DNA from 2 places in the Rhizobium sp. ZPR4 genome. Region 1 is predicted to be linked to the other one. Evidence: predicted binding sites of a transcription regulator. Region 1 holds the regulator's gene; the other holds the start of a gene.
What was found. Region 1 encodes LexA, which represses DNA repair genes until DNA is damaged. Its sites were predicted from a motif close to TGTTCNNNNTGTGTTCNG; they were not measured.
Positions count from the first base shown of each region.

Region 2: the regulator LexA is predicted to act here: its motif matches at 6,521-6,538, upstream of dinB (DNA polymerase IV).

Region 1 covers NZ_CP157967.1:1,325,737-1,340,858, forward strand. The annotation lists gene ABOK31_RS06550 (ComEC/Rec2 family competence protein) at 1-1,946, shown strand, start outside; gene lexA (transcriptional repressor LexA) at 1,927-2,649, opposite strand; gene ABOK31_RS06560 (VOC family protein) at 3,069-3,956, shown strand; gene kdsA (3-deoxy-8-phosphooctulonate synthase) at 3,953-4,792, shown strand; gene eno (phosphopyruvate hydratase) at 4,941-6,215, shown strand; gene ABOK31_RS06575 (septum formation initiator family protein) at 6,438-6,749, shown strand; gene pdhA (pyruvate dehydrogenase (acetyl-transferring) E1 component subunit alpha) at 6,907-7,950, shown strand; gene ABOK31_RS06585 (pyruvate dehydrogenase complex E1 component subunit beta) at 7,966-9,351, shown strand; gene ABOK31_RS06590 (pyruvate dehydrogenase complex dihydrolipoamide acetyltransferase) at 9,367-10,719, shown strand; gene ABOK31_RS06595 (SGNH/GDSL hydrolase family protein) at 10,745-11,386, shown strand; gene lpdA (dihydrolipoyl dehydrogenase) at 11,439-12,902, shown strand; gene ABOK31_RS06605 (GlsB/YeaQ/YmgE family stress response membrane protein) at 12,958-13,212, shown strand; gene ABOK31_RS06610 (GlsB/YeaQ/YmgE family stress response membrane protein) at 13,247-13,495, shown strand; gene lipA (lipoyl synthase) at 13,531-14,502, shown strand; gene ABOK31_RS06620 (AAA family ATPase) at 14,656-15,122, shown strand, end outside.
Region 2 covers NZ_CP157969.1:792,474-807,595, forward strand. The annotation lists gene ABOK31_RS31380 (class I SAM-dependent methyltransferase) at 48-824, shown strand; gene ABOK31_RS31385 (pyridoxal 5'-phosphate synthase) at 835-1,479, shown strand; gene ABOK31_RS31390 (DUF2325 domain-containing protein) at 1,694-2,794, shown strand; gene msrB (peptide-methionine (R)-S-oxide reductase MsrB) at 2,947-3,435, shown strand; gene ABOK31_RS31400 (cytochrome c biogenesis protein DipZ) at 3,454-5,280, shown strand; gene dinB (DNA polymerase IV) at 5,369-6,466, opposite strand; gene ABOK31_RS31410 (hypothetical protein) at 6,861-7,184, shown strand; gene ABOK31_RS31415 (N-acetyltransferase family protein) at 7,226-7,786, opposite strand; gene ABOK31_RS31420 (Orn/Lys/Arg decarboxylase N-terminal domain-containing protein) at 7,911-10,268, opposite strand; gene ABOK31_RS31425 (NCS2 family permease) at 10,435-11,787, opposite strand; gene ABOK31_RS31430 (adenine deaminase C-terminal domain-containing protein) at 11,834-13,612, opposite strand; gene ABOK31_RS31435 (LacI family DNA-binding transcriptional regulator) at 13,602-14,600, opposite strand; gene ABOK31_RS31440 (ABC transporter ATP-binding protein) at 14,737-15,122, opposite strand, start outside.

The sequences.
Region 1 (15,122 bases):
TCATCCGCGTCGGGGCAACGGAAAAGCCTTCCATTCGCCGCGCACCGCAACGGGTTACGATCTTCGTGCGCAAGCAAGCGGAGCCATTCGATCTCGGTGACCGTATTCAGGGCAGGGCGCGGCTGGCGCCTCCGGCCGGACCAGCCTTGCTTGGCCTCAATGATTTCGCCTTCAGCTCCTATTTCAATGGTATCGGTGCGAATGGTTTTGCCTACGGAACGCCGAAATTATTGTCCCCAGCCAGTGATAATACCGCCGACTCTCTGATGGATACGGCCGATATTTGGCTTGCCGGCCTGCGCAACAGCATAGGTGACAGGATCAGGCAAACCCTGCCGGGAGATACCGGCGCCTTTGCTGCAGCGCTTGTCACCGATGAGAGACGCGCAATCTCCAAGGACACGACCGAAGCGCTGAGAATTGCCGGTCTGACCCATATTGTCGCAATCTCCGGTCTGAACATGGCGCTGTCAGCCGGTATTTTCTACGTTGGCCTACGCTATTTGTTCAGCCTGTTTCCGGGTGTCGCGCAGGCTTGGCCGACCAAGAAATTCGCCGCCTTCGGCGCGCTTCTCACTGTCACGGCCTATTACCTCATCTCCGGCTTCGGTGTGTCCGCCGAGCGTGCCTTCATCATGATGGCGATCATGCTCGTGGCCGTGCTTTTCGATCGGCCATCGATCAGTCTGCGCAATGTCGCACTTTCAGCGATCATCATTCTTGTACTGTCGCCATCTCAGGTACTTGGCCCGAGCTTCCAGATGTCCTATGCGGCGACGCTGGCGCTCGTGTCGGGCTATTCGTTATGGAAGCGGCGGCGGCATCGTGAAAGCATTCTATCGCGCATCCGTCTGTTAAGTCCGCTATTATTCGTCACGCGCTTCTTTGGAGGCGTGATGTCGACCTCGTTCATCGGCGGTGCGTCGACGGCCATTTTCTCGATCGAACATTTTCACCGATTGGCGACATATGGCCTTGCCGCCAATCTCGCGGCCATGCCCATCGTCTCTTTTATCGTCATGCCTTTCGGCATGGCGGCGATGTTGCTCATGCCGCTCGGACTCGACGGGCCTTTCTGGAAAGTCACCGGAGAGGGACTGGAACTCGTCATCGTGATTGCAAGAACCGTAGCCGGTTGGGGAGGCGACATTACCTTCGGCCGCCAGCCGGCCTGGTTGATGCCGACGTTCATTGTCGGCTTCCTGATCATGAGCATCTTGCGGACGCGGCTTCGCCATCTGGGTCTGCTATTGTTGCTTTCATCCGTGGGCTTGGCAGCATTCGGCTCCGGCGTACCAAAACCCGACCTGATGATCTCCGAGGATGGCGTCCTGGTCGCGTTGCGCCAGGATGATATACTCGCGACCAACCGAGAGAGACCGCAGGCCTTCATTTTCGAACAATGGCAAAAGGCATTGGTTGCGGCGGAGCATCAGCCGCCGACTATGCTTCCTGCCGATAGCCGACTGCCACAGATCAGCAAGGCAGATCGTTATAAACGATTGAACAGTGAAGAACAGAAGGCAGTCCGGACGGCAATGGAGGAAGCCCTGGATCGCACCATGCAGGGCAGTTTCGCCTGCCAGAAAGGAGCATGGTGTGCAGCCATCCTCGAAAACGGCGCAATATTGGTCACGATCGAGAACGCAGCCTATCTGCCCTCGGCCTGCGACATGGCGAATATCGTCGTAACGCCAATCCGATTACGGCTAGACCATTGCCGCTCCGGAGCGATGCTCATAACCGGTGCGACATTACGAAAAACCGGGTCCATCGAAATGGCGCTCACCGCCGATAAACCCACTATCTCCGCCGCGTTCGAAAACCCGCAGCGGCCATGGACCAGACACCGAACTTATGATTGGCGCACCGGCAAATTCGATGCACCAAATGCGCAGGCATCACCAATCGTTGACAATTCACCGGTCAGTGATAGCGACGAATAAGGCCGACGAGCTTGCCCTGGACCTTGACGCGGTCTGGCCCGAAGATGCGGGTTTCATAGGCGGGGTTTGCGGCTTCCAGCGCGATCGAGGCACCCTTGCGACGGAAGCGCTTCAACGTAGCCTCTTCATCGTCGACGAGCGCAACGACGATATCGCCGGGATTGGCTGTCGTTGAGTTGCGGATGATCACCGTATCACCGTCGAAAATTCCGGCGTCGATCATCGAATCCCCTCGAACCTCCAGCGCATAATGCTCGCCGGAGCCGAGCATATCGGCGGGAACGGTAATATCGTGCGTATTGTTCTGGATGGCCGAGATCGGAACGCCGGCAGCAATGCGACCCATCACCGGTACGGATGCCGAGCCATTGTGATCGTCATTTGCCACCTTTTGTGGAGCCGGAGGGGCGACAGGCTGTGGCTTGCCGAGGCTGCCCTCGATGACGCTGGGCGAGAAGCCGCGGCGCGGCTGCAGGCTGGGATTATAGGCATCGGGAAGCTTGATGACTTCGAGCGCTCTGGCTCGGTTCGGCAGCCGGCGGATGAAGCCTCGCTCCTCCAGCGCCGTGATCAGGCGATGAATGCCGGATTTGGATGCCAGGTCCAGCGCATCCTTCATCTCGTCGAAAGATGGTGGTACACCGGATTCCTTCATGCGTTCGTGAATGAAGAGAAGCAGTTCCTGCTGCTTGCGCGTCAACATCGTCTTGGAACCCCAGAATCAAGAAAAAACGGTGAAACAAATCCAGAACGGACACTATATGTTCCATATGTGTTCCGCAAGTACTTAAATTTCGGTAAAGCCTTGTCCGGTCAATTAAATAATTATGACTTGCGAATGGACCGGCTGAGAGCAGCAAAGCGATATATCCGCGCTAACCTATCGAAAAATATGGAAAATGTCGTTTCGTTCATTCGCAGGGTTTTGTGACATGCCGGGAATATCGAAGATGTCGACCAATGCCATGTGACATCGCATAAGCCGGCTTTGGGAGAGAATCAGCAATCACTTTTGCGAGATTGCATTCCGCCCATGTCGTGCGCTTCGGGCGTTCACGCTTCCATCTTGAATTGCGCGGGGGATCGGCGCAAATCTGCTGCCGCAGGCAAACAGGAGGAACTATGATTTCGTCTCCGCATCCACTGGATCATCTCGTGCTGCCGACCGTCAACATCGCTCTGGCACGCGAACGCCTCGGCAAGCTCGGCTTCACGGTGGCCCCAGATGCGCGCCATCCCTTTGGCACGCAGAATGCCTGCGTCTTCCTTGCCGATAAAACCTATCTCGAGCCTCTGGGCGTGGCATCTCCGGAGCAGTGCGAGAAGAGCATCGTGGATGGTAATGTTTTCGTCGCACGCGACCAGGCTTACCGCTTTCGGGTCGGGGAGGATGGTTTTTCAGCCGTGGTGTTCGGCACGGATGATGCCGTTGCGGATGATGAGCGCTTCAGAGCGGCGGCAATCTCGGCGGGACGGATGCTGGATTTCTCCCGTCCGATGAAGATGCCGGATGGGACGGAAACCATGGCCGGCTTTCGTCTTGGCTTTGCCGCTGATCTGCGTGCGCCGGATTTTCTCGCATTCTGCTGTCAGCGCATCAATCCGCTACCAGCCGATCGCGGCATGCTTGAGCGGCACGAGAACGGCGTGACCGGCATTGCCCGGGTAGTGCTTTGCGCGCCGAAGCCGGCGGTCTATCGCAGCTTCTTCGAGGAGGTTATCGGTGGCCCGCGCATTGTGGAGCATTCCTTTGGCCTGACGATCAGGGCCGCCAATGCCGATCTGGAGATTTTGACGCCGGAAGGAATGGAGGCATTCTATGATCTGCCTGTCCGTACAGACGATCCGGGGCTCAGGGCGCGCGCAATCCTTTTTAAAACGCGCGATCTTTCCGTGACATCGTCGCATTTCACTGCTAACGGCGTCACCTATACGCGTAAGAACAATCGTATATTGGCAAGACTGGCGCCCGGTCAGGGCGCGCTGTTCGCCTTCGAGGAGATAGCATGAGCACGAATTCCGAAGTGACCGTCGGCGAAGGAGCCTCCAAGGTCCTGTTCTCCAACACCTCCAAGCTCTCGCTGATTGCCGGCCCCTGCCAGATGGAGAGCCGCGACCATGCATTTATGGTTGCCGGCGTCCTGAAGGAGCTCTGCGGCAAGCTCGGCATCGGCCTTGTCTACAAGTCCTCCTTTGACAAGGCCAACCGCACCTCGCTGTCGGGCAAGCGTGGCATCGGCCTGGAAAAGGCGCTGGAGGTCTTTGCTGACCTCAAAAAGGAATACGGCTTTCCGGTCCTGACAGACATCCATACGGAAGAGCAGTGCGCCATCGTTTCCAAGACGGTCGATATCCTGCAGATCCCGGCTTTTCTGTCGCGCCAGACCGATCTGCTGGTCGCCGCCGCCAAGACCGGCCGTGTCGTCAACGTCAAGAAGGGTCAGTTCTTGGCCCCCTGGGACATGAAGAATGTGCTTGCCAAGCTCAATGAAAGCGGCAATCCGAACATCCTTCTGTGCGAGCGCGGCGCCTCCTTCGGCTACAACACGCTCGTTTCCGACATGCGCTCGCTGCCGATCATGGCGGCGATGGGCGCTCCGGTGATTTTCGATGCGACCCATTCGGTGCAGCAGCCCGGCGGGCAGGGCGGCTCAACCGGCGGCGATCGCCGATTTGTCGAGACACTGGCGCGTGCCGCTGTCGCCGTCGGTGTTGCCGGCCTTTTCGTCGAGACGCATGAAGACCCGGATAATGCACCGTCTGATGGCCCGAATATGGTCTATCTGAAGGATATGCCGCGGCTTCTGGAGAAGCTGCTGGCCTTCGACGCAATCGCCAAGGCCTGAAATGTAGCCGGCATTCAACAGGCTGACATGAATTTGCGTTACGGGCCTGAAGGAGTGCCAAATCGCGGCGCGGATCGCCATTGTAATTTCCGCGCCTTCGATTAAGACGATTTAAATCGATTTATAAACCAGCGAGCAGGAAGCTATCATGACCGCAATCACCGACATTATCGCCCGCGAGATTCTCGACAGCCGTGGCAATCCGACTGTCGAAGTCGATGTCTACCTCGAAGATGGCAGCTTGGGCCGCGCGGCGGTTCCGTCGGGCGCGTCGACCGGCGCGCATGAAGCCGTCGAGCTTCGCGATGGCGGCAAGCGCTATCATGGCAAGGGCGTCGAGAAGGCCGTCGAAGCCGTCAACTCGGAAATCTTCGACGCGATCGGCGGCATGGATGCTGAAAACCAGATCCAGCTCGACAACATCATGATCGAACTCGACGGCACGCCGAACAAGTCACGCCTCGGCGCCAACGCCATCCTCGGCGTCTCGCTCGCCGTCGCCAAGGCTGCCGCCCAGAGCGCCAACCTGCCGCTCTACCGCTATGTCGGCGGTGCTCATGCCCGCCTGCTGCCGGTCCCGATGATGAACATCATCAACGGTGGCGCCCATGCCGACAACCCGATCGACTTCCAGGAATTCATGATCCTGCCGGTTGGCGCCGAATCCATCCGCGACGCCGTTCGCATGGGCTCGGAAATCTTCCACGTCCTCAAGAAGGAACTGGCATCGCAGGGCCACAACACCAACGTCGGCGATGAAGGCGGCTTTGCGCCGGGCCTTTCCAGCGCTCCGGCAGCCCTCGACTTCATCATGAAGTCCATCGAAAAGGCCGGCTACAAGCCGGGCGAAGAAATCGCTCTTGGCCTCGATTGCGCCTCGACGGAATTCTTCAAGGACGGCAAGTACGTTCTCGAAGGCGAAGGCCGCACGCTGGAATCTGGCGCCATGGCTGAATACCTCGCCGAACTCGCCGCCAAGTATCCGATCGTTTCGATCGAAGACGGCATGGCTGAAGACGACTGGGAAGGCTGGAAGACGCTGACCGACCTGATCGGCAAGAAGACGCAGCTCGTCGGCGACGATCTGTTCGTCACCAACTCCGCTCGCCTGCGCGACGGTATCCGCATGGGCGTTGCCAACTCGATCCTCGTCAAGGTCAACCAGATCGGCTCGCTGACCGAGACCCTCGACGCCGTCGAAACCGCGCACAAGGCCAACTACACGGCCGTCATGTCGCACCGCTCGGGCGAAACGGAAGATTCCACGATCGCCGATCTCGCAGTCGCCACCAACTGCGGCCAGATCAAGACCGGCTCGCTGTCGCGCTCCGACCGTCTCGCCAAGTACAACCAGCTCATCCGCATCGAGGAAGCGCTCGGCCCGCAGGCAAAGTATGCCGGCCGCTCCATCCTCCGCGGCTGATATCTGATCCGTCGGATCCATCCGGATCCGCAGCAAGATTATTCGCTTAGATCGAACCGCGCCTTCGGGCGCGGTTTTTTGTTGGGCTGTGCAGTTAGAGTCAACGGACGGTTAATCTCTGCCGGTTAATTTAGCTCTAGGTGTTTGATTTGATGCGATCTTGTTCGAAGCGGCATTGGCTTTGAGGTGGGATTGCATAAAGCCAGAGCGTTTCGAGCGAGTATGTGGACAAAGTATCATAAGAAGAGAAGGTTCGGCCGTCTCATCCTTCCCGCCATCACCATCGCTTTTGTGAGCTACTTCGGCTATCATTGCATTCATGGCGATTACGGCCTGAAGGCGACCGAAGTTTTCGAGCAGCGCCGCATTGATCGCGCCAAGGAACTGGCTGATCTCGTCGCCAAGCGCGAGCACCTTGAAAAGGAGGTCGCCCTGTTGAGCGACGGCTCTCTGGACAAGGATATGCTTGATCAATATGCGCGCTATCAGCTGACCTACTCAAAGGCGAACGAGATCGTCATTTTCAACAAATAGCCATAATTAACCGAATTCCGGTTAATCGAATTTTTGTGGGTCATATCAATGGCTTGCAATGAATATGAGCCATGCAATTATAGCATTGCTGTGGCGAACAATCTTGCCTATGTTACGCCTCACCACAAAACGAGGCTACTCACACAGGGAGGGTTGTATGGCGCCGCGAAAAAACGCGACCGTTTCCAGCCGTAAGACAGCATCAAGGCCTGCCAAGGAAACCAATGGCGGCCCGATCGCAGATTTCGATCGTGATGCGGAGCTCAAGGCTTATCGTGAGATGCTGCTTATCCGCCGCTTCGAAGAAAAGGCCGGCCAGCTTTACGGCATGGGCTTCATCGGCGGTTTCTGTCACCTTTACATCGGCCAGGAAGCTGTCGTCGTCGGCATGCAGCTGGCCCTGAAGGATGGCGATCAGGTCATTACCGGCTACCGAGATCACGGCCACATGCTGGCAACCGGCATGAGCGCGCGCGGCGTCATGGCTGAGCTCACCGGACGTCAGGGCGGCTATTCCCGAGGGAAAGGCGGCTCCATGCACATGTTCTCCAAGGAAAAGAACTTCTACGGCGGCCACGGCATTGTTGGTGCCCAGGTTTCGCTCGGCACGGGTCTTGGCTTTGCCAACTGGTATCGCGGCAATGACAATGTCAGTGTTGCCTATTTCGGCGACGGCGCTGCCAACCAGGGCCAAGTCTACGAAAGCTTCAACATGGCGCAGCTCTGGAAGCTGCCTGTCATTTTCGTGATCGAGAACAACCGCTACGCCATGGGCACCTCGACCGCTCGCGCCACTGCGCAGGCTGATTTCTCCAAGCGCGGTGCCTCCTTCGGCATTCCCGGCATCCAGGTCGACGGCATGGACGTTCGCGCCGTCAAGGCTGCGGCTGACGAAGCCGTTGCGCATTGCCGCTCCGGCAAAGGCCCGATCATCCTGGAAATGCTGACCTACCGTTATCGCGGTCACTCCATGTCCGACCCGGCGAAGTATCGTTCCAAGGACGAAGTGCAGAAGATGCGCTCCGAGCATGACCCGATCGAGCAGGTTCGTGCCCGCCTTATCGAAAAGGGCTGGGCGACCGAGGACGATCTGAAGGATATCGACAAGGATGTCCGCGATATCGTCGCAGACAGCGCCGATTTCGCCCAGAACGATCCGGAGCCGGATGCATCCGAGCTCTACACCGACATTCTGCTCTAATCGGGGAGGGACACTATGCCCATCGACATTCTCATGCCCGCCCTTTCTCCGACGATGGAAGAGGGTACCCTTTCGAAATGGCTCAAGAAGGAAGGCGACAAGGTCGTCTCCGGTGACGTCATTGCCGAAATCGAAACCGATAAGGCCACCATGGAAGTGGAAGCCGTCGACGAAGGCACGATCGGCAAGCTGCTGGTCGAAGCCGGCACCGAAGGCGTCAAGGTCAACGCCAAGATCGCCATCCTGCTGCAGGACGGTGAATCCGCCGATGCCATCTCGTCGGCCAAGGCAACACCTGCCGCCGAACCGGCGAAGACCGAAGCCCCTGCTGCCGCTCCGGCGCCGGCCGCCGCTGCACCGGTTCCGGCTCAGCCGAAGGCTGCTGCTCCTGTCGATCCGGAAGTTCCGGCCGGCACCGAGATGGTGTCGATGACGGTGCGTGAAGCGCTGCGCGATGCCATGGCCGAAGAAATGCGCGCCAACCCGGACGTCTTCGTCATGGGTGAAGAAGTCGCTGAATACCAGGGCGCCTACAAGGTAACCCAGGGTCTGCTGCAGGAATTCGGCGCACGCCGTGTCATCGACACTCCGATTACCGAGCATGGCTTTGCCGGTATCGGCGTCGGCGCTGCGATGGCCGGCCTTCGCCCGATCGTCGAGTTCATGACCTTCAACTTCGCCATGCAGGCGATCGACCAGATCATTAACTCTGCTGCCAAGACGCTCTACATGTCCGGCGGCCAGATGGGCGCTCCGATCGTCTTCCGCGGTCCGAACGGCGCTGCTGCCCGCGTCGGCGCTCAGCACAGTCAGGATTATGCGGCCTGGTACAGCCACATTCCGGGCCTCAAGGTCGTCATGCCCTACACGGCAGCCGACGCCAAGGGCTTGCTCAAGGCTGCTATCCGCGATCCGAACCCGGTCATCTTCCTTGAGAACGAAATCCTCTACGGTCAGCATTTTGATGTGCCGAAGCTCGATAATTTCGTTCTGCCGATCGGCAAGGCCCGTATTCACCGTCCAGGCAAGGACGTCACGGTCGTTTCCTTCGGCATCGGCATGACCTATGCCACGAAGGCCGTCGCCGAGCTGGAAGCCCAGGGCATCGATGTCGAACTCATCGACCTGCGCACCATCCGCCCGATGGATCTTCCGACGATCATCGAGTCGGTCAAGAAGACCGGCCGCCTGGTCACCGTCGAGGAAGGCTATCCGCAGTCCTCCGTCGGCACGGAAATCGCCACCCGCGTCATGCAGCAGGCCTTCGATTATCTCGATGCGCCGATCCTGACGATCGCTGGCAAGGACGTACCCATGCCCTACGCCGCCAACCTCGAAAAGCTGGCGCTCCCGAGCGTCGCTGAAGTGGTCGATGCGGTGAAGGCCGTTTGCTACAAGTAAGGGGAGGGCTCATCGATGCCTATCAACATCACCATGCCTGCCCTCTCGCCGACCATGGAAGAGGGTAACCTCGCCAAGTGGCTGGTCAAGGAAGGCGACAAGATCAAGTCCGGCGATGTCATTGCCGAGATCGAGACTGACAAGGCAACGATGGAAGTCGAGGCTGTCGATGAAGGCACCGTCGCCAAGATCGTCGTTCCTGCCGGCACCGAAGGCGTGAAGGTCAATGCCCTGATCGCCGTGCTCGCTGCCGATGGCGAAGATGTCGCGGCTGCAGCTTCCGGCGCTGGCGCCGGTGCTGCTCCGGCTGCCAAGGAAGCTCCGAAGGCGGAAGCAGCCCCTGCGGCGGCTCCGGCAAGCGTTTCGGCTCCTGCGGCTGCACCTGCACCCGTTGCATCGGCTCCGGCAGCAAACGACGGTCATCGCACCTTCGCTTCGCCGCTCGCGCGCCGTCTTGCCAAGGAAGCCGGTATCGATGTGACGGCGGTTTCCGGCACCGGCCCGCATGGCCGCGTGGTCAAGAAGGACATCGAAGCTGCGGTTTCCGGCGGCACCGTCAAGGCTGCTCCCGCTGCCGCACCGGCTGCACAGCCGATCGCTGCGGCCGCTCCGGCTGCGCCGAAGGGCATGTCCGACGACGCCGTCCTCAAGCTGTTCGAGCAGGGCTCCTACGAGCTCGTGCCGCATGACGGCATGCGCAAGACCATCGCCAAGCGCCTGCAGGAATCCAAGCAGACCATCCCGCACTTCTACGTCTCGGTCGATTGCGAACTCGACGCGCTGCTGGCTCTCCGCACGCAGCTCAACGATTCCGCGCCGAAGTCGAAGGATGGTGTGCCGGCCTACAAGCTCTCGGTCAACGACATGGTCATCAAGGCCCTGGCGCTGGCGCTGCGCGACGTTCCGGATGCCAACGTCTCCTGGACCGACAGCGCCATGGTCAAGCACAAGCATGCCGATGTCGGCGTTGCCGTCTCCATTCCGGGCGGTCTCATCACCCCGATCATCCGCAGCGCCGAGCAAAAGACGCTCTCGACCATCTCCAACGAGATGAAGGACTACGGCAAGCGCGCCAAGGAGCGCAAGCTGAAGCCTGAGGAGTATCAGGGCGGTACGACTGCAGTGTCGAACATGGGCATGATGGGCGTCAAGAACTTCGCCGCCGTCGTCAACCCGCCGCATGCGACCATCCTGGCCGTCGGCGCTGGCGAGCAGCGTGTCATCGTCAAGAAGGGCGAAATGGTGATTGCCAACGTGATGACCGTCACGCTGTCGACCGACCATCGTGCCGTCGACGGTGCGCTCGGTGCCGAGCTTCTGGCAGTCTTCAAGGGCTACATCGAAAATCCGATGGGGATGCTCGTCTGAGCCTTGTTCTGACACGGAGGCATGAATGACCAAGACTGTTCTGTGTTACGGCGACTCGCTGACATGGGGCTACAGTGCCGAAACGGTCGGCCGTCATGCCTATGAAGATCGGTGGCCGAGCGTGCTGCAAAAGGCGCTCGGCAACCTGGTACGCATCATCCCGGAAGGGCTGAACGGCCGCACGACTGCATTCGACGATCACCTCGCCGATTGCGATCGCAACGGCGCGAGGATCCTGCCGACGATCCTGCAGAGCCACAATCCGCTCGATCTCGTCATCATCATGCTTGGCACCAACGACATGAAGCCCGTTGTCGCCGGTTCGGCCTTTGCCGCTCTGCAGGGTATCAGCCGCTTGGTCCAGCTGGTGCGCAATCATGCCTGGGGGTTCGACTACGAGGTGCCCGATATCCTCATCGTTGCCCCGCCGGCAATCACCGAGACGGCCAATGCCGCCTTTGCGGCCAGCTTTCTCGGCGCAGTCAAGGAATCGGGCAAGCTGCCGACGCTCTATGGTGATCTGGCGGATGAACTCGGATGCGGCTTCTTCGATGCCAATACGGTCGCCGTCACCACGCCGCTCGATGGCGTTCATCTCGATGCGGAAAACACCCGGGCGCTCGGTCGCGGCCTCGAGCCGATCGTGCGGATGATGCTCGGTCTCTGATAAATTCAAGGCGCCGGCTCTGACCCGCCGCCAGCAATAAGGCAGGAAACACATGGCTGAGAATTACGACGTCATTATCATCGGCTCCGGTCCGGGCGGTTATGTCGCCGCCGTGCGCGCCGGCCAGCTTGGCCTGAAGACCGCGATCGTCGAGCGCGAGCATCTGGGCGGCATCTGCCTCAACTGGGGCTGCATTCCCACGAAGGCGCTGCTCCGTTCAGCCGAAATTCTCGATCATTCCAACCATCTGAAGGATTACGGCCTCGTTCTCGAAGGCAAGGTAAGCGCGGATGTGAAGGCAGTGGTCGCCCGCTCGCGCGGTGTCTCCGCCCGCCTCAACCAAGGCGTCGGCTTCCTGATGAAGAAGAACAAGGTCGACGTGATCTGGGGCGAAGCCAAGATCACCAAGGCTTCGACTGGCGCTCAGCCGGGCGAAATCGTCGTCAGCAAGTCGACCAAGCCCATCGTCGAACCGCAGCATCCGGTGCCGAAGAACGTCAAGGGCGAGGGCACCTACACCGCCAAGCACATCATCGTCGCGACCGGCGCCCGTCCGCGCGCTCTGCCCGGCATCGAGCCGGATGGCAAGCTGATCTGGACCTATTTCGAAGCGCTGAAGCCGGACTTCCTACCGAAGTCGCTGCTCGTCATGGGCTCGGGCGCGATCGGCATCGAATTCGCAAGCTTCTATCGCTCGATGGGTGTCGATGTCACCGTCGTCGAAGTCATGCCGACCATCATGCCGGTCGAAGATGCCGAAATCTCCGGTATTGCCCGCAAGCAGCTTGAAAAGCGCGGCCTGAAGATCTTCACCAAGGCGAAGGTCATCAAGGTCGACAAGGCTGCCAACTCGATCACCGCCCATGTCGAAACCGAAGACGGCAAGGTTCAGCAGATCGTTGCCGATCGCATGATTTCGGCTGTCGGCGTGCAGGGCAATATCGAAAACCTCGGCCTCGAGGCGCTTGGCGTGAAGACAGACCGTGGTTGCGTCGTTATCGACGGCTACGGCAAGACCAATGTTCCCGGCATCTACGCGATCGGCGATGTCGCCGGCCCGCCGATGCTGGCACACAAGGCCGAGCACGAAGGCGTCGTCTGCATCGAAAAGATCGCCGGCCAGCCGAATGTTCATCCGACCGACAAGGGCAAGGTGCCGGGCTGCACCTATTGCCATCCGCAGGTTGCCTCTGTCGGCCTGACGGAAGCCAAGGCCAAGGAACTCGGCCACGACATCCGCGTCGGCCGTTTCTCCTTCGTTGCCAACGGCAAGGCGATCGCGCTCGGTGAAGACCAGGGTCTCTGCAAGGTCGTATTCGACAAGAAGACCGGCGAGCTTCTGGGTGCGCACATGGTCGGCGCCGAAGTGACCGAACTCATCCAGGGCTTCGTCGTCGCCATGAACCTGGAGACGACGGAAGAAGAACTGATGCACACGATCTTCCCGCATCCGACCGTTTCGGAAACGATGAAGGAAGCCGTGCTGGACGCCTATGGCCGAGTGCTGAACGCTTGATAATTTCCTGCCATGCCCTTTATCCAGGGGGTGGAAAACGGGAAAGGAAATCAACATGTCTATCACGACGGAAGGTTGGATCGTCTTTCTTCTCATCGGGCTGGTCGCGGGGTTTCTCGCCAGCCTGATCGTTGGCGGAGGCGGGCTCATCAGTTGCCTGGTGAGCGGTGTGATCGGCGCTTTCGTGGGCGGTTTCCTGTTCCATTATTTCGGGATATCGCTCGGTATTCAAAATGCGCTTGTCGTGGAGATCATCCATGCCACGGTCGGCGCGATTATCGTGGTGCTGTTGGCGAGAGTGATCGTCTAGAGCACCTCAGCAATAAGCCTGAAACGAGGGTTTGATGGAAAGTATCGGTTGGCTGGGTCTGATCATCATCGGCGGTCTTGCGGGCTGGCTCGCGGGCAAGCTGATGGATGCGCGCTATGGGGTCATCCTCAACATCATCCTCGGCATCGCCGGCTCGGTCGTGGCTGCAGCGTTGATGGTAGCCTTGCATGTCGGCGTACCCGGCGGCCGGCTTGGCTTTTTCATCACCGGTTTCATCGGTGCATGCATTCTGATATTCCTCGCCAAATTCGCTCGGCGATGAAGGGCCGCATCTGAGCGGCGGAAAGTAGACGTTTCATGGTGACCATTCTCGACACGATCAACCCGGACGCCAAGCGCGTGCGACACCCGGAAAAGGCCCATCGGCCGGATACGGAAGTCTTGCGCAAGCCGGACTGGATTCGTGTGAAGGCGCCGACATCGAAGGGATATGCCGAAACCCGCTCGATCGTGAAGGAGCACAAGCTCGTCACGGTCTGCGAGGAGGCCGGTTGCCCGAATATCGGCGAATGCTGGGACAAGAAGCACGCGACCTTCATGATCATGGGCGAGATCTGTACCCGCGCCTGTGCCTTCTGCAACGTCGCGACCGGTAAGCCGAACGCTCTCGACATGGCCGAGCCGGATAACGTTGCCAAGGCCGTCAAGCAGATGGGCCTCAGCCATGTCGTCATCACCTCGGTCGACCGCGACGATCTGGAAGACGGCGGCGCCGAACATTTCGAGAAGGTCATCTGGGCGATCCGCGCCGCTTCGCCGGCAACGACGATCGAGATCCTGACGCCGGACTTCCTGAAGAAGCCGGGCGCCCTGGAGCGCGTCGTCGCCGCAAAGCCCGACGTCTTCAATCACAATCTGGAAACCGTGCCCGGCAATTACCTGAAGGTTCGCCCCGGCGCGCGCTACTTCCATTCCGTTCGCCTGCTGCAGCGGGTCAAGGAACTGGACCCGACCATGTTCACCAAGTCGGGCATCATGGTCGGCCTCGGTGAGGAGCGCAATGAAGTGCTGCAGCTGATGGACGACCTGCGCACCGCCGACGTCGACTTCCTCACCATCGGTCAGTATCTGCAGCCGACACGCAAGCATCACCAGGTGATGAGCTTCGTCACGCCGGAAGAGTTCAAGTCCTATGAGACCGTGGCTTACACCAAGGGCTTCCTGATGGTCGCCTCGAGCCCGCTGACGCGCTCGTCGCATCACGCCGGCGATGATTTCGAGCGGCTTCGTGCTGCCCGCGAAAAGAAGCTACTGCTGGCCGCCGAATAAGCCCAGCCGGACGCATCTACTTTCGAACGAACCGCGGCGAGTGTGCCGCGGTTTTTTCGTTCTGTCATTCATCTGTCATCGACGCGGCCTAGGGAACACCCCCGCCGTTTGTCACCGGTATCGGCGCTTTAGATTCGATCATGGAGCTGGACCGTGGAGCAGACTATCGCGCCGCTGGCGCTTTCGTGCGCCGTCGATACTGAAGAGGCGGCATCTATCCTGCAAAAGGCAGAACGTATTCTTGTCATCGGCTGTTCCGGCACCGGCAAGAGCACCCTCGCACAGGCGATCGCGTCGTTGCGCGACCTGACCTACGTGTCGATGGATCGCGATATCTTCTGGTTGCCCGGCTGGAAGTCACGGCCGCGTCCGGAAGCCATTGCGCTGATCGAGCAGGCGGTCGCCGGACCGCGCTGGATCATGGACGGCAACAGCCCCGGAACCTTGCCCCTGCGGCTACCGCGCACCGATATCGTCATATGGCGACGGCCGTCGCGGCACGTGGCGCTACGCGGCGTGATTTCGCGCTGGCTGCGTTACAGGGGTCGGTCGCGGCCCGAAATGGCGCCGGGATGCCCCGAGCGGCTGGACTGGAAATTCCTGCGTTACATCTGGACATT
Region 2 (15,122 bases), on a different replicon from region 1:
TTTCGCGTTCGGCGAAGCTATGTCTGACAAAACAACGGAGGTATGACGTGCAAGGCAGACATCAGGACGGCAGCGCAGGCGATGCGAACTACGGCGTGATCGGATCGGGCTATACCAACTACCGCCAGCCGGACCCTCATATCGCCGAATTCATCCGTACCGCCCTCGGCGATGCGAAAACCGTGTTGAATGTCGGCGCGGGTGCCGGCTCCTATGAGCCGGTCGATCGGCGGGTGACCGCCGTCGAGCCATCGGCCTCCATGCGCGCCCAGCGGCCGGCACATCTCCCGGTCGCGATCGACGGGACGGCCGAACATCTTCCTTTTGCCGATCGGAGTTTCGATGCGGCAATGGCGACGTTCACAGTCCATCAATGGTCGGACCTCAGCCAAGGACTTGCCGAGATGCGCCGTGTCACGCGCGGACCTGTATTGGTATTGAGCTGTGATCCGGACCTGCTCGAACGATCGTGGCTGAGCGTCTATGCGTCGGAGATGATTGCCGTCGAGGCGAGACGTTATCCGGCCATGCATACGATCGCGGCCGCCCTCGGCGGCAATGTGGAGATCAAGGCGGTGCCGATCCCGCTGAATTGTGTCGATGGCTTCGGCGAGGCCTATTATGGCAGGCCGGAACGAATGCTCGATCCCGGTGCGCGGCTTGCCAATTCGGCGTGGAGCTTTGTCGACGCCTCCGTCGGCGAGCGTTTTGCCGACGAGCTTGGCCGCGATCTCACCGACGGATCCTGGGATCGCCGTTATGGCGCCCTACGGACGCAGCCCTTCTTCGAGGGTTCGCTGCGTCTCATCATCGCAAAACCTTGAGGAGAATGCCGTGAGAGACGAATTGCGCATACTGAAGTCCCTGGCCGGGCCTTTTCCATCCTTCGAGGCGGACCTGACACCCGATAATCCGCAAGACCTGTTTTCCGACTGGCTGCGCGATGCCATCGAGGCTGATATCAAGGAGCCTCATGCCATGGTGCTTTCCACGATCGACGAGGATGGCGTGCCGGATGCCCGCGTTCTTATCCTGAAGAACCTCGACCAGCGTGGCTGGCACTTCGCAACGACGGGCAAGGGGCCGAAGGGCCGGCAGATTGCCGCCAATCCCTCCGTGGCGCTCACCTTCTATTGGCCGCAGCTCGGGCGGCAGGTGCGGCTGCGCGGCATGGCGTTTCAGGCCGAGGCGCATGAGCGGTATGCCGATTTCCGTGCGCGTGCATCAGGCGCCAAGGCCATCGCCCTGACCGAGCGTCAAAGCGAGGTTCTCGGCTCGTCCCAGGAGCTCGACGACGCATTGAAGGTGCAGCATCGGCGATTGCAGGACGAACCCGATCTTGTCGCAGCCGGCTGGGCGCTTTTCATCGTCATGCCGCACGAGGTCGAATTCTGGCAGGGAGACGCCGAGCGCCGTCACCATCGTTTGCGATATCGGCGTGAAAAGACAGGCTGGTTGAAGGAGCGACTCTGGCCGTGATGCCTCGTGCTTTGATGACTGGGCTTGCCTGATGGGGAAAGACGCACTAGCGTAATATTCGAAGAAATATAACGCTAGTGCTCACATGTCGGTTCTTCTCAATCACAAACGGCCCTTTGCGCTTCCGATCGTCGAACGACGCCCGGACGATCGACCGACTCTTTCGTCGGCATCTGTCAGGACCCAGCGGCTGAAAACCTGGGAACTCCCGTCGATGTTCCATTGTTCGATTGTCGGCACATGCCTGACGACGACGGAGCTGCGGCAGATGCTGGCGAAAGCAGGTGATATCGATACGAAGACGGCGACCGACCATGTCTTGCATAGCCGCGGTGTCCGGGCAGCCGGCCAGCGTGACATTGCCGCCAAGCTTCTGAACAAGGCGCTCGATCGTCGTCACGAACGCATTCTCAAGCAGTTTTCAAAGCTTTCGACCCCGGCGGAGATCAAGGCTCAGTGGGACAAGGCCGTCGATGACGGCGATATATCGGGAGCCTATTGGGCCGTCATGAGCCATCCTGCCAGCGATCGTCCGCTGATGAACGATATTTTTGGCGAAGTGCATATGCTGTCGCATCTCGTCGGCAGCTCCAGCCGTCTTGATCTGGCACGTTTGCGTAAGCTGCAACTGGATGTCGAGGCGAGAGACGAGAAGATCGACCGCCAGGAGGCCCGTCTCCAGGCGGCAGCTCAAGACAATGTCATCCTGCAAAAGCGCATAGAAGAACTGGAGCAAAGCCTGCGGCGCGCGCAGGCGGCTGTCGGCGATCCCGTTTCCGCAGGCGCGGGGCAACGTCAGGAGGCAAGGCTTTCGGAGAAGCTGCAGGCAGCCGGGGAGCGCGCCGAGGGATACGAGAAACGTCTTGCATCTTCCGAGGCGAAGCTTGTCGAAGCCCGGTTGCAAGTGTCCGTCCTTCTCGAAGAGAATCAAATATTGAAGCATGAGTTGGATCTGCTCGAGGCGGCCATTGCGCCGGACGCTCATCCTGCCGCTGCGACAGATACGGATGGGTATGAGACGCTGCTTTATGTCGGCGGCCGCCCGAGCCTGTTCGATCGCTTGCGGAAACTCGCCGAAAGCAGGAACATAGAGCTGCTGTTTCATGATGGTGGCGTCGAGGACAATCTTTCCCTGTTGCCGGCCCTGGTCGGGAGGGCATCATCGGCGGTTTTTCCGGTTGATTGCATCAGCCATTCGGCCTCCGACATGGTGAAGCGGCTTTGCCGCGACAGCGACAAGACGTATCTGCCGCTTCGCTCGGCAAGCCTGGCGAGTTTCGCCGCTGTGATTGCTGCGCCCCTGGCGGCTGAATGAAGACCGTTCACGTTTCGGTGTTCTCACCAGCATGTGTGTAACAAGACGGCCCTCTCTTCCGTAATCCATGGTGACGGGGCGCCCCGTCGCCGAAGCAATATCAGGCCGGATGTCCTGTGAGCTCGGCTTGTCCGCTGAAGGAGAACGGTGCGATGCTGAACAGACGACGAGTGCTTCTGGCAACGGTTCTTGGTGCCATCGGCCTGCGATTGGGCTACGGCTCTGCTGCAGCCAAAACCTCCATGAATTTCCCCGTTTCGCATACGGATCAGGAATGGCGGAAGATTTTGACGGCGGACCAATATGCCGTCCTCAGGGAAGAGGGAACCGAGCGTCCCTTCACCAGCCCGCTACTGAACGAGCACGGCAAGGGGAATTTCGCCTGCGCCGGCTGCAATCAGGATGCGTTTTCCTCGGCCACGAAATTCGACAGCGGCACCGGCTGGCCAAGCTTCTGGGCGCCGCTCGACACCGCCGTGGCAACGTCGCGCGATACCTCCTTCGGCATGGCGCGCGACGAAGTACATTGTACTCGCTGCGGCGGCCATCTCGGGCATGTCTTCAACGATGGGCCGAAGCCGACTGGGCTGCGCTACTGCATGAACGGCGTCGCCATGACATTCCATAGGGCTGCTGCCTGAACGATCAGAGACCGAACGATGCTTCTGTTTATTCTTGCCTATCTCGGCGGCGTTCTGACGATCGTCAGCCCCTGCATTCTGCCCGTCCTGCCATTCGTCTTTGCGCGGGCGGGCCAGCCTTTTCTGCGCAGCACGTTGCCGCTGCTGGTCGGCATGGCGGCGACCTTTGCCGCCGTCGCGACACTTGCCGCCTTCGGCGGCGGCTGGGCTGTGACAGCCAACGAATATGGACGTTATGCGGCCATGGCGCTGCTTGCGGTTTTCGGCATCATCCTTCTCTTTCCGTCGCTTTCGGATCGTTTGACGCGGCCTCTCGTCTCGCTTGGCGCACGGTTGTCGCAATCGGCCGATCACGCCAGCCGCAGCGGAGGATCGACGATTGCTGCATCGCTGCTGCTGGGCGTCGCGACGGGTCTGCTCTGGGCGCCCTGCGCTGGCCCCGTGCTTGGCCTCATCCTGACGGGAGCTGCGCTACAGGGCGCGAGTGTGGGTACGACATTGCTTCTGCTTGCCTACGCGCTGGGTGCTGCCACATCGCTTGCACTTGCGCTTCTGATCGGTGGCCGGGTCTATCAGGCGATGAAGCAATCGCTCGGGATCGGCGAGTGGCTGCGCCGCGGTGTCGGTGTCGCGGTTCTGATTGCCGTCGTTGCAATTGCCATGGGGCTCGATACCGGCCTGTTGACGCAGGCGTCGCTTGCAAGCACCGCATCGCTTGAACAGAATCTTGTCGACCGTTTCCATGCCCAGGATCCGAACAAACCCTCATCTGTCATCATGAAGAGCGATGGCGGCGCGATGATGAGTGCAAAGCCGGATGGAGCAGCTGGCGGCGGTTCCATGACGATGGCCATGGCGCAAAAGCCTGCTGCCGCACAGCTGCCGGTCGAAGGCTCCGTTCCCTCGCTCGACGGCGCAGTGCAATGGCTGAATTCGCAGCCGTTGACGGCGGCCGGCCTGAAGGGCAAGGTCGTGCTCGTCGACTTCTGGACCTATTCCTGCATCAATTGCCTGCGTGCCATTCCCTATGTCGAGGCATGGGCGCAGAAGTATAAAGATCAGGGCCTTGTCGTCATCGGCGTGCATGCACCCGAATTCGCCTTTGAGAAGAACGTCGACAATGTGAAGAAGGCGATCGCAGATCTCGGCATTACCTATCCCGTTGCGATCGACAACAATTATGCGATCTGGCGCGCCTTCGACAACGAATATTGGCCCGCACACTACTTCATCGACGCGCAGGGGCAGATACGCCACCATCACTTTGGCGAAGGCGATTACGATCAGTCCGAAAGGGTGATCCAGCAGCTTCTTGCTGAAGCCGGCAAGAGCAATGTCGCGGGCGATATCGTGAACGTAAAGGCGACAGGTGCGGAGGCCGCCTCCAACGAGGCCGATGTGCAATCGCCGGAAACCTATGTCGGCTATCTGCGTTCGCAGAATTTCGTCGATGATGCCGGTGCCGTAAACGACTCCGCTCACGACTACGTCGCGGGGATGCCGAAACTCAACGAGTGGGGTCTTGCCGGCAACTGGACCGTCGGCCCGCAGGAGGCGACTTCGAACAGCGCCGATAGCCGGCTCTATTATCGTTTTCATGCGCGCGATCTGCATCTGGTGCTAGGGCCATCGATGGATGGCAAGCCGGTGCGCTTCCAAGTTACCGTCGATGGCAAGCCGCCGGGCGACAGCCACGGGGTCGATACCGACGCGAACGGCAATGGCGTGGTGGCGGGGCAAAGGCTCTACCAGCTCGTCCGCGAAAGCGGCCCGATATCGGATCATACCTTCGAGATCAAATTCCTCGATCCCGGCGCCCAGGCCTATGCCTTCACTTTCGGCTAAGGAAACGGTCCAGCTTTCGTCGCTCGCCCCTTCGGTCGCTCAGGGCAAAGAGATTAGGCCGTGATCGATAGGAGGCAGGTCGGCCCCTTCAAATGCCGAGATCGAGCTGAGGCTGTGATCTCCTATCGTCGTCCTCTTCGTTCGTCAGAGACGAAAGCGTGACGCCAAGCAGCCGGATTGGCCTTGTAAACGGGTGGACCGTTGCCAGAAGCGCCGACGCTATATCGAGAACCGCGCCGACGTCGGAGACCGGAGAGGAGCTTGTCCGACTGCGTGTCGCCTGGGTGAAGTCCGAATATTTGATCTTCACGGTCACCGTCTTGGCGCTGATGCCGCCTGTTTCGCAGTAGCGCCAGACCTTTTCCGCAAGAGGCCGCAGTTCCGCCGTTGCCGCCTCGAGATCGTCGATATCCTCGGCGAACGTATCCTCTGCGCCAATGGATTTGCGTACCCGGTCGGGCTTCACCTGGCGCTCGTCGATGCCGCGGGCGATGCCGTAGAAATAAGGGCCAGCCTTTCCGAAATGCTCCTGCAGGAAGGCGAGGGACTTCGATTTCAGATCAAGCCCGGTTTCGATTCCGTATTTGCGCATGCGTTCGGCTGTCGCCGGCCCGACGCCATGGAATTTCTTGACGGGAAGTGTCTCGACGAAGGCCGACCCATGTTTCGGCGTGATCACTGCCTGGCCGTTGGGCTTGTTCAGGTCGCTTGCCATCTTGGCGAGGAACTTGTTGTAGGAAATGCCGGCCGAGGCATTGAGCCCGGTGACCTGCTTGATCCTCGTTCGGATCTCCAGCGCGATCTCGGTGGCGATTTCCATGCCCTTGAGGTTCTGGGTAACGTCGAGATAGGCTTCGTCAAGCGACAGCGGCTCAATCATCGAAGTATACTCGGCAAAAATCTCGCGGATCTGCTGCGACACCGTCCTGTAGACGTCGAAGCGCGGCGGCACGAAAATCAGGTCCGGGCATTTCCGTTTGGCCGTGACCGACGGCATAGCCGAGTGAACGCCGAAGGCGCGGGCCTCGTAGCTGGCGGCCGCCACCACGCCGCGCGCCGCAGACCCTCCGACCGCAAGCGGCTTGCCGCGCAGTTCGGGATTGTCTCGCTGTTCTACCGACGCATAAAACGCATCCATATCCACATGGATGATCTTTCTGACGGGGCTTGAGCTCGTATCGTTCATGGCGGTCTCGATCATTACACTGCAGCTTCAGCACGGGCCTTCAATTGCGGGACCTGAAACAAATGCAGAACATATCATCCTCGATGACGATATCAAACCGGCTCCGTTGCCCTGTTCGGCGAAGCCGGGAGAAATCGCTCCATGCCGGCCATGCCAGCTATGCCGCAGACGCCACCTTGAGATGCGGTCGAGGCTTCCTATCTTTTGTCGGTCCCCCAATACGGAGCCTCATGATGGGCCAAATCGCATTCGATCCACTTTCCGACCTGCATATGGAGATCCTTCCACCCGAGCGAGATGAGGAATCTCGAGCGAACGGCACTGCGTGCCTCTGCTGTCGAAAGGTGCGATCGGCAAGGAAGATGGATGAAGACGGCTGCGGCATATGTGACGAATGCCTGGCGCCATGACGAGCAGCGCACCGCAATTGCCGCCCGACGACCTGTCTGAGTTCGAACACGGGCTTGCGGCGCTGCCCGGCGGCTACATGGAGGGGCATTTTCAGGATCAGCCTTGGGGTGTGACCATCAAACGGTCGGCGGATGGGAAGCGGATCTGGCTCTATGGTGAAGAGCTTGGCGGGACCGACGTCGTCAGCTTCAATCTCTATGTGCTCTCCGGAGCAAGCCTCACCCTCAAGCCTTGCGAAATGTCCTCATCGAAGGTCGTGGATTTCGTGCTGGGTTTCAGGCTCGCTCCAACGCTGCGTCCGGCGTAAGCGCGGACGCTTTGCAGTGGCGGGTAACCCCCCGCGCTGCTTCAGCGCGTGGAAAGCGGCGGCGGCGGCGGTTGCGTCGTTGCGCCGGGACCGAGGGAGCGCTGGACCATCACGGTATCGGCCCAGCGGCCGTAACGATAGGCAACGGCCGGCAGAAGGCCGACGCGGACGAAGCCGAACCGTTCGTGCAAGGCGAGAGAGGCCGCGTTGTCGGCGTCGATATAGCCGATCATCTGCCGGAAGCCGGCTGCGGCACAGGCGTCGATCAGCCCGCGCATGAGCAGGCTCCCGACGCCCTGGCCGACATGGTCGTGATGCACATAGATCGAGTGCTTGACGGTGTGGCGATAGGCCGGACGTTTGCGGAACAGCACCACATAGGCGTAGCCCACGACCTTTTCGCCCTCGATCGCAACGACGTGCGGGAAGCGTTTATCCTTTAAATTCTTGCGCCGTTCGCGCAGATCGTCGGGTTGCGGCGTGTCGCTATCATCAACCCCGGCCTCGACGCCGCGGTGAATATGGCGGCGATAGATTGCCAACATGGCATCGACGTCGCTCTCCCGGGACGGGCGAACGACGATTGTTTTATCCTGCTTCATGACCAATCCGAATTTTCCAGCCTAGAGCTCTTCCGCTTTTCTTTGAGTCGCGGAAAAGCTCTAACTTATTGTTCCTTTACGCATTCCGGACGGAAAACCGCTCCGTACTTTTCCTGGAAATGCTCTATTCCGCGACGACGTAGGTATAGAGCCGGATCTTGCCGGATGCATCAATCTCGCGATAGAGCCCTTGAATCTCCACCTCGAAGCCGGGGAAGGTGTTGAAGCAGGTTTCAAACATCTTGAGATAATCGATCATCGGCTTTGCTTGCTCCGTCAGCCGCTCTCCCGGCACGATGGTCGCGATCCCCGGAGGATAGACGACGAAGGGTGTGGTTGCGATACGGCCGGCAATCTCGTCGATCGGCAGATAATCCACATCGTTGCGCACTAGGCAGCGCGCGGCATCATGCGGCGACATGGCGATCGGCGGCAGGTGATCGGCGGAGAACTGCTTGGTCTGCAGCGCGCTGACATCGGCCTGACGGAAGAACTTGTGCATTTCCATGCAGAGGTCGCGAAGCCGCACGCCGGCGTAGCGTCCCGGACGACGTCGATAGAATTCCGGAATTGCCTCCTCCAGGAGCGCGTTGTCGTCATGGAGCTTCTTGAAGGCGACCAGCCCGCTGATCAGGGTGCCGGCTTTGCTGGCCTCGACGCCAGGAGTGAGGAGGAACAGCAGTGAATTGAGGTCGTTCTTTTCCGCAACTATTCGGTTTTCGCGCAGATATTGCGCGACCACGGGTGCCGGAATGCCGTGCTCGGTGTACTTTCCGCTCGCCCGGTCGAAGCCGGGGGTGAGCAGGGTCAGCTTGTTCGGATCGGTCATGGCAAAACCAGGCTCCATTCCCGAAAAGCCATGCCATGCCGCGCCGGGCGTCAGGTGCCAGAAGGCCGGATTGGTGGCGAGCTGATCGGTGGCGATGCTCTCCCACGCAACGTCATGCACCGCGCCGGGGCTCGACACATCCGGGATCGCCACACGATCCGGCACGAAAGGCTCGAAGAACCAGCGGCGCTCGGGGCGATGCTCCTTCTCTTCGAATTCACGGCGCACGGCGCGGATCTTCTTGCGCAGCTCGATGCCGAGGCGGATCGTGTCGTCCCAGAGTACTTCGCCCGAGCGGCCCTTCATCATCTGCGCGCCGACGTCGAGCGAGGCAAACAGCGGATAGAAAGGCGAGGTCGAGGCGTGCTGCATGAAGCTTTCGTTGAAGCGCCGATGCTCCACGCGGCGCTTCTGGCCGGTGATGTGCCGGTCCTTCATGTGGATCTGCGAGGCCTGCGAGAAGCTTGCCAGCTGCTTATGGGTGGATTGCGTGGCGATAATGCCAGGCGCATCCGGACCGAGGTCCGAAAGACCCATGGCAAAGCGCCCGGCATAAAGCGGGTGAAACTTCATGAAGCCCGCCCACGCCTCGTCGAAGAGGATGTAGTCGCACAGATGTCCGATGCGCTTGAGGATCATTTCGGCATTGTGGATCGTGCCGTCATACGTGCACTGCTCGACTACGGCGACACGGAACGGACGAGGCTTCTTGTAGGCTTCCGGGTCTTTCACCAGCGGATGGGTGCGGATGCGCTCGCGCAGGGCGTCCTCATCCATGGTCGCGAAGTCCATGGGGCCGATCAGCCCATAGAGGTTGCGTGTGGTCGGCAGATAGATCGGAATGCCGCCCGAGATCATCAGAGCGCCGTGATGGGCGGCCTTGTGGTTGTTGCGGTCGAACAGCACGAGGTCGCCATCGGTAACGAGCGCCGAGAGCGCGACCTTGTTGGAGGTGGAGGTGCCGTTGAGAACGAAATAGGTCTTTTCGGCGCCAAAAATCTTGGCCGCTTCCTTCTGGGCGGCCAGCGCAGGTCCCTCGTGGGTCAGGAGGTCGCCGAGATCGAGCACGGAATTATCGAGGTCGTCGCGGAACACCGCTTCGCCGAGATGCTCCATGAAGACCCGGCCGATGGGGCTGCGGCTATAGAAGATGCCGCCATTGTGTCCGGGGCAAGTCCAGAGGTGGTTGCCTTCCTCGGCATAATCGACGAGCGCGCCAAAGAATGGCGTCTTCAGCGTCTCGGCATACTGCTTGAGCCGGCTAATGAGGCTTTTCGCGATGAAGGCCGGCGTCTCCTCGGAGAGGAAGACGTAGCCGTCGATGAAATCGAGCACCTCGACCGGAACATCCTCGAAGCGCTTGCGGCGGATCAGCAGGATGATCGGGAACTCGAGGCCGCGCCGGCGCATCAGATTGATGAGGGATGCCGTCTTGCCTTCCAGCCCCTTCTTGCCCCAATCGACCAACATGCAGCCGATGGCGGCATCCGTCTGTACGGCGATCTCGGCATCTTCGAGATTGCGCGCGCGCACCACCTCGAAACCGGAGCGTTCGATTTCCTCGACGATCTGATTGTAGCGGGCGCCTTCCAGATCCTCGCTGTCGAAGGCCGGCGTTGCGAACAGAAAGTTGAAACGTCTGAAATAATCCATGTCGATACCCGCTCCTGATTTGGCATGAGGTGTCGGCGTATTTCATGACATGGATGTGACAGAATAGAGGACGTCCGAAACACGGCCGACGGGCATCGCCAATCGGATCGCCGGTCCGCGGTTTCATGCTGGATGGGTAATGCTGAATCTATGGATCTGTGGCCGCTCAGTGAGCAGCCACGGTCCAGAAATAATAGGCAAGCGGGATGGCAAGAAGATACATGCCGATCGAGACCTGTTTTGCTTCTCCCGACAAGACCTTGACGATGATGTAAAACAGCAGTCCTCCAGCGATACCGGTTCCAAAACTGTTGGAGACCAGGGTCAAAAGGACCATCATTAGGGCGGAAAGACCGTCTGAGAAATTCTCCAGGTCGACGCGCTTCAGCGCGCTGAACATCGACATGCCGACGAGGATCAGAGCCGGTGCGGTGGCAGCGGCCGGGATCATCAGCGCGATCGGGGTAAAGAGCAGGGTAAGGGCAAAGAGGCCCGCCGTTGCAAGCGAAGCAAAACCGGTGCGACCGCCGGCTTCCGCGCCGGTGGCGCTCTCGACGAGCGCCGTGGCGGAGGGAATGCCGAGCAGGGGACTGATGGTGGCGGCGATCGAATCGACGAGGAACGGCTTGCCCAGATCCGCCATGTTGCCCTCTTCGTCGACCAGGCCGGCTTTGGCGCCGACGGCGAGCGTCGTGCCCAGGGTCGAGAAGAACTCGGATGCGAAGAAGGCAAAGAGATAGGGGAAATATTCTATCTTCAGCGCACCGAAGAAATCGAGCCGCAGGCCGATTTCGGAGATGCCGTGCGGCGCTCCGAAGAATGCGGCGGGCACCTTGGTGACGCCGAGCGGAATGCCGAGCAGCGTGCTGCCCAGAATGGCCCAGAGGATTGGTCCCGGCACCTTGCGCCCGCGCAGAAAGACGGCGAGGAAGATGCCGAAGACGGCAATGATCGCCTGTCCCGAGTTGAACGAGCCGAGCATGAGCGCGTGGCTCTTGGCGTTGACGTCGACGAGACCGGCATTCTTGAAGCCGAGAAGCGCGATGAACAATCCGATCGCGGCACCGAGGCCGAGCTTGATCTGGGCCGGAACCATGCGGGCGATGACCTGACGCACGCCGAGCACCGTCAGCAGCACGAAGATGACGCTCGACCAGAAGGAGATGGCAAGGCCGGTCTGCCAGGGAATGTGCTCCACCGCCGCCATCGTCGGTCCTACTAGTACCGAGCCGCCGATGCCCGGCCCAACCACGAAGGGCATATTGGCATAGAGCGCCATGAACAGGGTCGCGCCGATGATGACGAGAATGGTGGCAGTCGTTGCGGCGGCGCGGTCGATGCCACCGGCGGAAAGCAGGGAAGGGATCACGACAAGAAGATAGGCGGCCGCCAGGAAGGACGTCATGCCGGCGATGATTTCCGTCTTCGTATTGGTCCCGCGCTCGCCCATGCGGAAATAGGTCTTCCACCGCGGTTCAGACGTGTTACCCGGCTGCCCGACATTCGTATTTGAGGTCATTGCGTCTATCTCCTAAGTCGGCAAACGCGCCGTGCGGTGGGTGACCTCAGTTTCGGCTTGCAGCCAGAAGCGGTCGAATTTCCTGGGTCGTCCCATCAGTCAGTCCGAGGTCGGTAACGTGCGGGCCGGGATTGCAGGCAAGGCTTGCCCCGACGACTGCCTTGAAGGTGCGAATGGGCGGCATCCAGTCGGCGATTTCATCGGCTGCCGTGCGCAGCCTGGCGAAGTCGTTGGCCACCTCCCGTGCGGGCGCATCCGACAGTAAGCCGCAGACGGGCAGAGGCAGCACCGCGGTGACCTTACCATTGGCAGCCGTTGCCATGCCGCCGCCGGCTTCGATAACGGCATTGGCCGCCGCCGCCATATCCGTGGGGTCGCGGCCGAAGACGGTAAGGTTATGGCTGTCATGCGATATCGTCGTTGCCAGAGCACCGCGCCAATGGCCCCAGTCCTCCAGTATGCCGATGACGGGCGCCGGCTCTTTTCTGCCATGACGATGGATAACGGCCATCAGAAGCGTATTGTCAGGCAGGACGAGCTTGTCATCTTCGACCTTGACGATCGCCTCGCCCCATTTCGTGAATCGCGGGCTGACAACAGTGTTGACACGAGCCTCCGTCATGCCTGGCAGAGTGACGGTGAAGTCGGCGGCAGAAAGCTTTGTGAGCTTTACGGTGTCGCGATAGGCATCCGAGGACACGCTCTTGCTGCTTCCAATAAGGTTGCCACCTCTTGCGACCTCACGCCCCGATGCATAGACGCGGTCGACCACGATCTTTTCGAGATCGGAGAGAATGACGATATCGGCTCGGCGACCGGGTGCTACCAGCCCCAGATCATAGCGGTTCAACCACATGGCGGCGTTGAGTGTGGCGGCGCGGATGGCATCGACCGGCTTCATGCCATAGCCGACAAGGCGCCTGAGAACCGATGACATCGCTCCATCGTTCACGAGATCGTCGGGGAAGACGTCATCGGTGCAGATCGTCAATGTTTGCGGCAGATGCGGCAGCTTTTTCAATGCTTCGATCACACCCGGCAGGACATAATCATGGGAGCCGCGCAGCTCAATGGTCAGGCCTGCCCGCAATTTTGCAAGAAGGTCCTCGCCCGAGGTCAGCTCGTGATCGGATTGAATCCCAGCGGATACGAAGGCCTGCAATTCCGCGCCTTCGAGGCCGCGAGCATGGCCGCAGACACGCTTGCCGCTCGCAAGCCCGGCTTCGACGATGCCGCGCATCGGCTCGCTTCTCTCAAGGATCCCGCGCATGTTCATCACTTCGGCAACGCCGGAAATCTGCGGCCAGCTCAGCATAGTTGCCATTTCGCCTGAGCGGAATTCTGCGCCGGCAAGCTCCAGGCCAGGCGCCGAAGGCACGCAGGATGGCGCCAGGGTCAGGAAGCGCAGCGGCAATTGCCGTGTTTCCTCAAGCGCCCATCGAATGCCGTCGAGGCCGGCGACGTTGCCGATTTCATGCGGGTCCCAGCAGACCGTCGTCGTGCCCTGGGGAACGACCGTTTCGGCATATCGCCTTGGCGTCACCATCGAGCTTTCGACGTGCATATGCGTGTCGATAAATCCGGGTGCGATGAATTGTCCCGAAGCGTCGATGATCTGGTTTGCGTCCTTCCTCGTCCCGGAGGGATGAACGCTCGCAATCAAGGGGCCGACAAGGCCGATATCGGCCGACCTCGTTTCCGAGGTCGCGACATCGACGAGCGCCCCGCCGATGATAAGTACATCGAACGGCTCAAGCCCCAATGCCGCCCGCACGGCGCGATCGCGCAGCTCGGATGAATGGAGGTCATGGGGTTCATTCGGCATGTCTGCCTCCCTTGGCAAATGCGGATGGGCGCGCGGTTGACTGTCGCACGACGAGTTCCGTCGGGAATATTCCGCTGGTCCCGGTTTCCCCAGCAACGAAGGCGAGCGCATGGTTCGCCACCGCTTCCAGATCCTGCCGGACAGTGGTGAGCGGTGGAGAGACGATTTGCGCCCACATCAGATCATCGAAACCGGTGAGCGACATGTCTTCCGGGATGCTGTAGCCCCTGTCTTTGACGGCAATGGCAAAGCCGATGGCGAGAGCGTCATAGGCGGCTGCGCAGGCTGTAAAGTGCTGTAGATGAAGCTCGCGGCCGAGGGCGCTGCCGGCGTCGAAAGTTGCATCGCTATGTCGCAATGTCGGTTCGACGCCTGCTTGACGGAAAATTTCGCACATTCCCCCGACGCGCTCGTGCGCCACCAGCGAATTCTCTGGGCCGGCGAGGATAAGAAGCCGGTCATGACCGAACTCGAGCAGATGGCGGGCGATGAGACGTCCACCCTCGCGGTGATCGCTGGCGGCGACATTGCCTGTTGTGGCGGCGCTGTCGATGACGGCGACCGGCACCGTAACATCCTCGGGCATAACGGTCGTGCCGCGCGTCGGGATCACGATCAGCGCATCGACGCCGCGGGCGATCATGGTTCTGATTTCGAAATCCTGCTGCCGGGCGTCGCCTTGGCTGTCGCCGATCAGGACGGCGAGATCGCGCTGCTTTGCCGCGCGTTCGATGGCCTGGGCAAAGGCAGGAAACAGGGGTTGCCCGATGTTCGGGACCAGCAGGCCGACCGTATTGCTCCGGCCGGTGCGCAACGCGCGCGCCGTATGGTCAGGCACATAGCCGAGCCTGTCTGCTTCCAGACGAATCTGCGCCGCAAGGGCTGAAGACACCCGCCCCGTACCGCGAAGGGCATTGGAGACCGTCGCCGTGGAGACACCCAGCTTGGTTGCGATTTCGCGAATGGAAGAAGGACGTGCCTGGCTCATTCAAGAGTCCACTCTGATTTCTTTGATTAAACGATTAATCAAAGCGGTGTGCTTTTGCAAGAGTATCTTTGCAGTGCGTGGATAAAGCACGGTCTGCCGTGCTGGCGGCTGCTCAATTTACGGATGACGAAGGGCGTCAGAGCGCGACCAGATGATTGGGAGAGACGGTTCGATATTCGCGCGGCTTGACCAGGTAATCGACCGGCCGGATCGGGCTCTTCAGCTCATCGCTCGCCGCCATGCGCTTTTCGCGCCGGCGATCGGGGTCCGGTACCGGAACGGCCGCCATCAGCTTCTTCGTGTAGTCGTGCTGCGGATTGCCGAAGACGGCTGCGCGCGGGCCGATCTCGACGATTTCACCGAGATACATGACGGCAACCCGATGGCTGACGCGCTCGACCACGGCCATGTCGTGGGAGATGAACAGGAAGGAAAGGTTGAGGCTCTGCTGCAGGTCGAGCATCAGGTTGATGACCTGCGCCTTGATCGACACATCGAGCGCGGAGACGCTCTCGTCGGCGA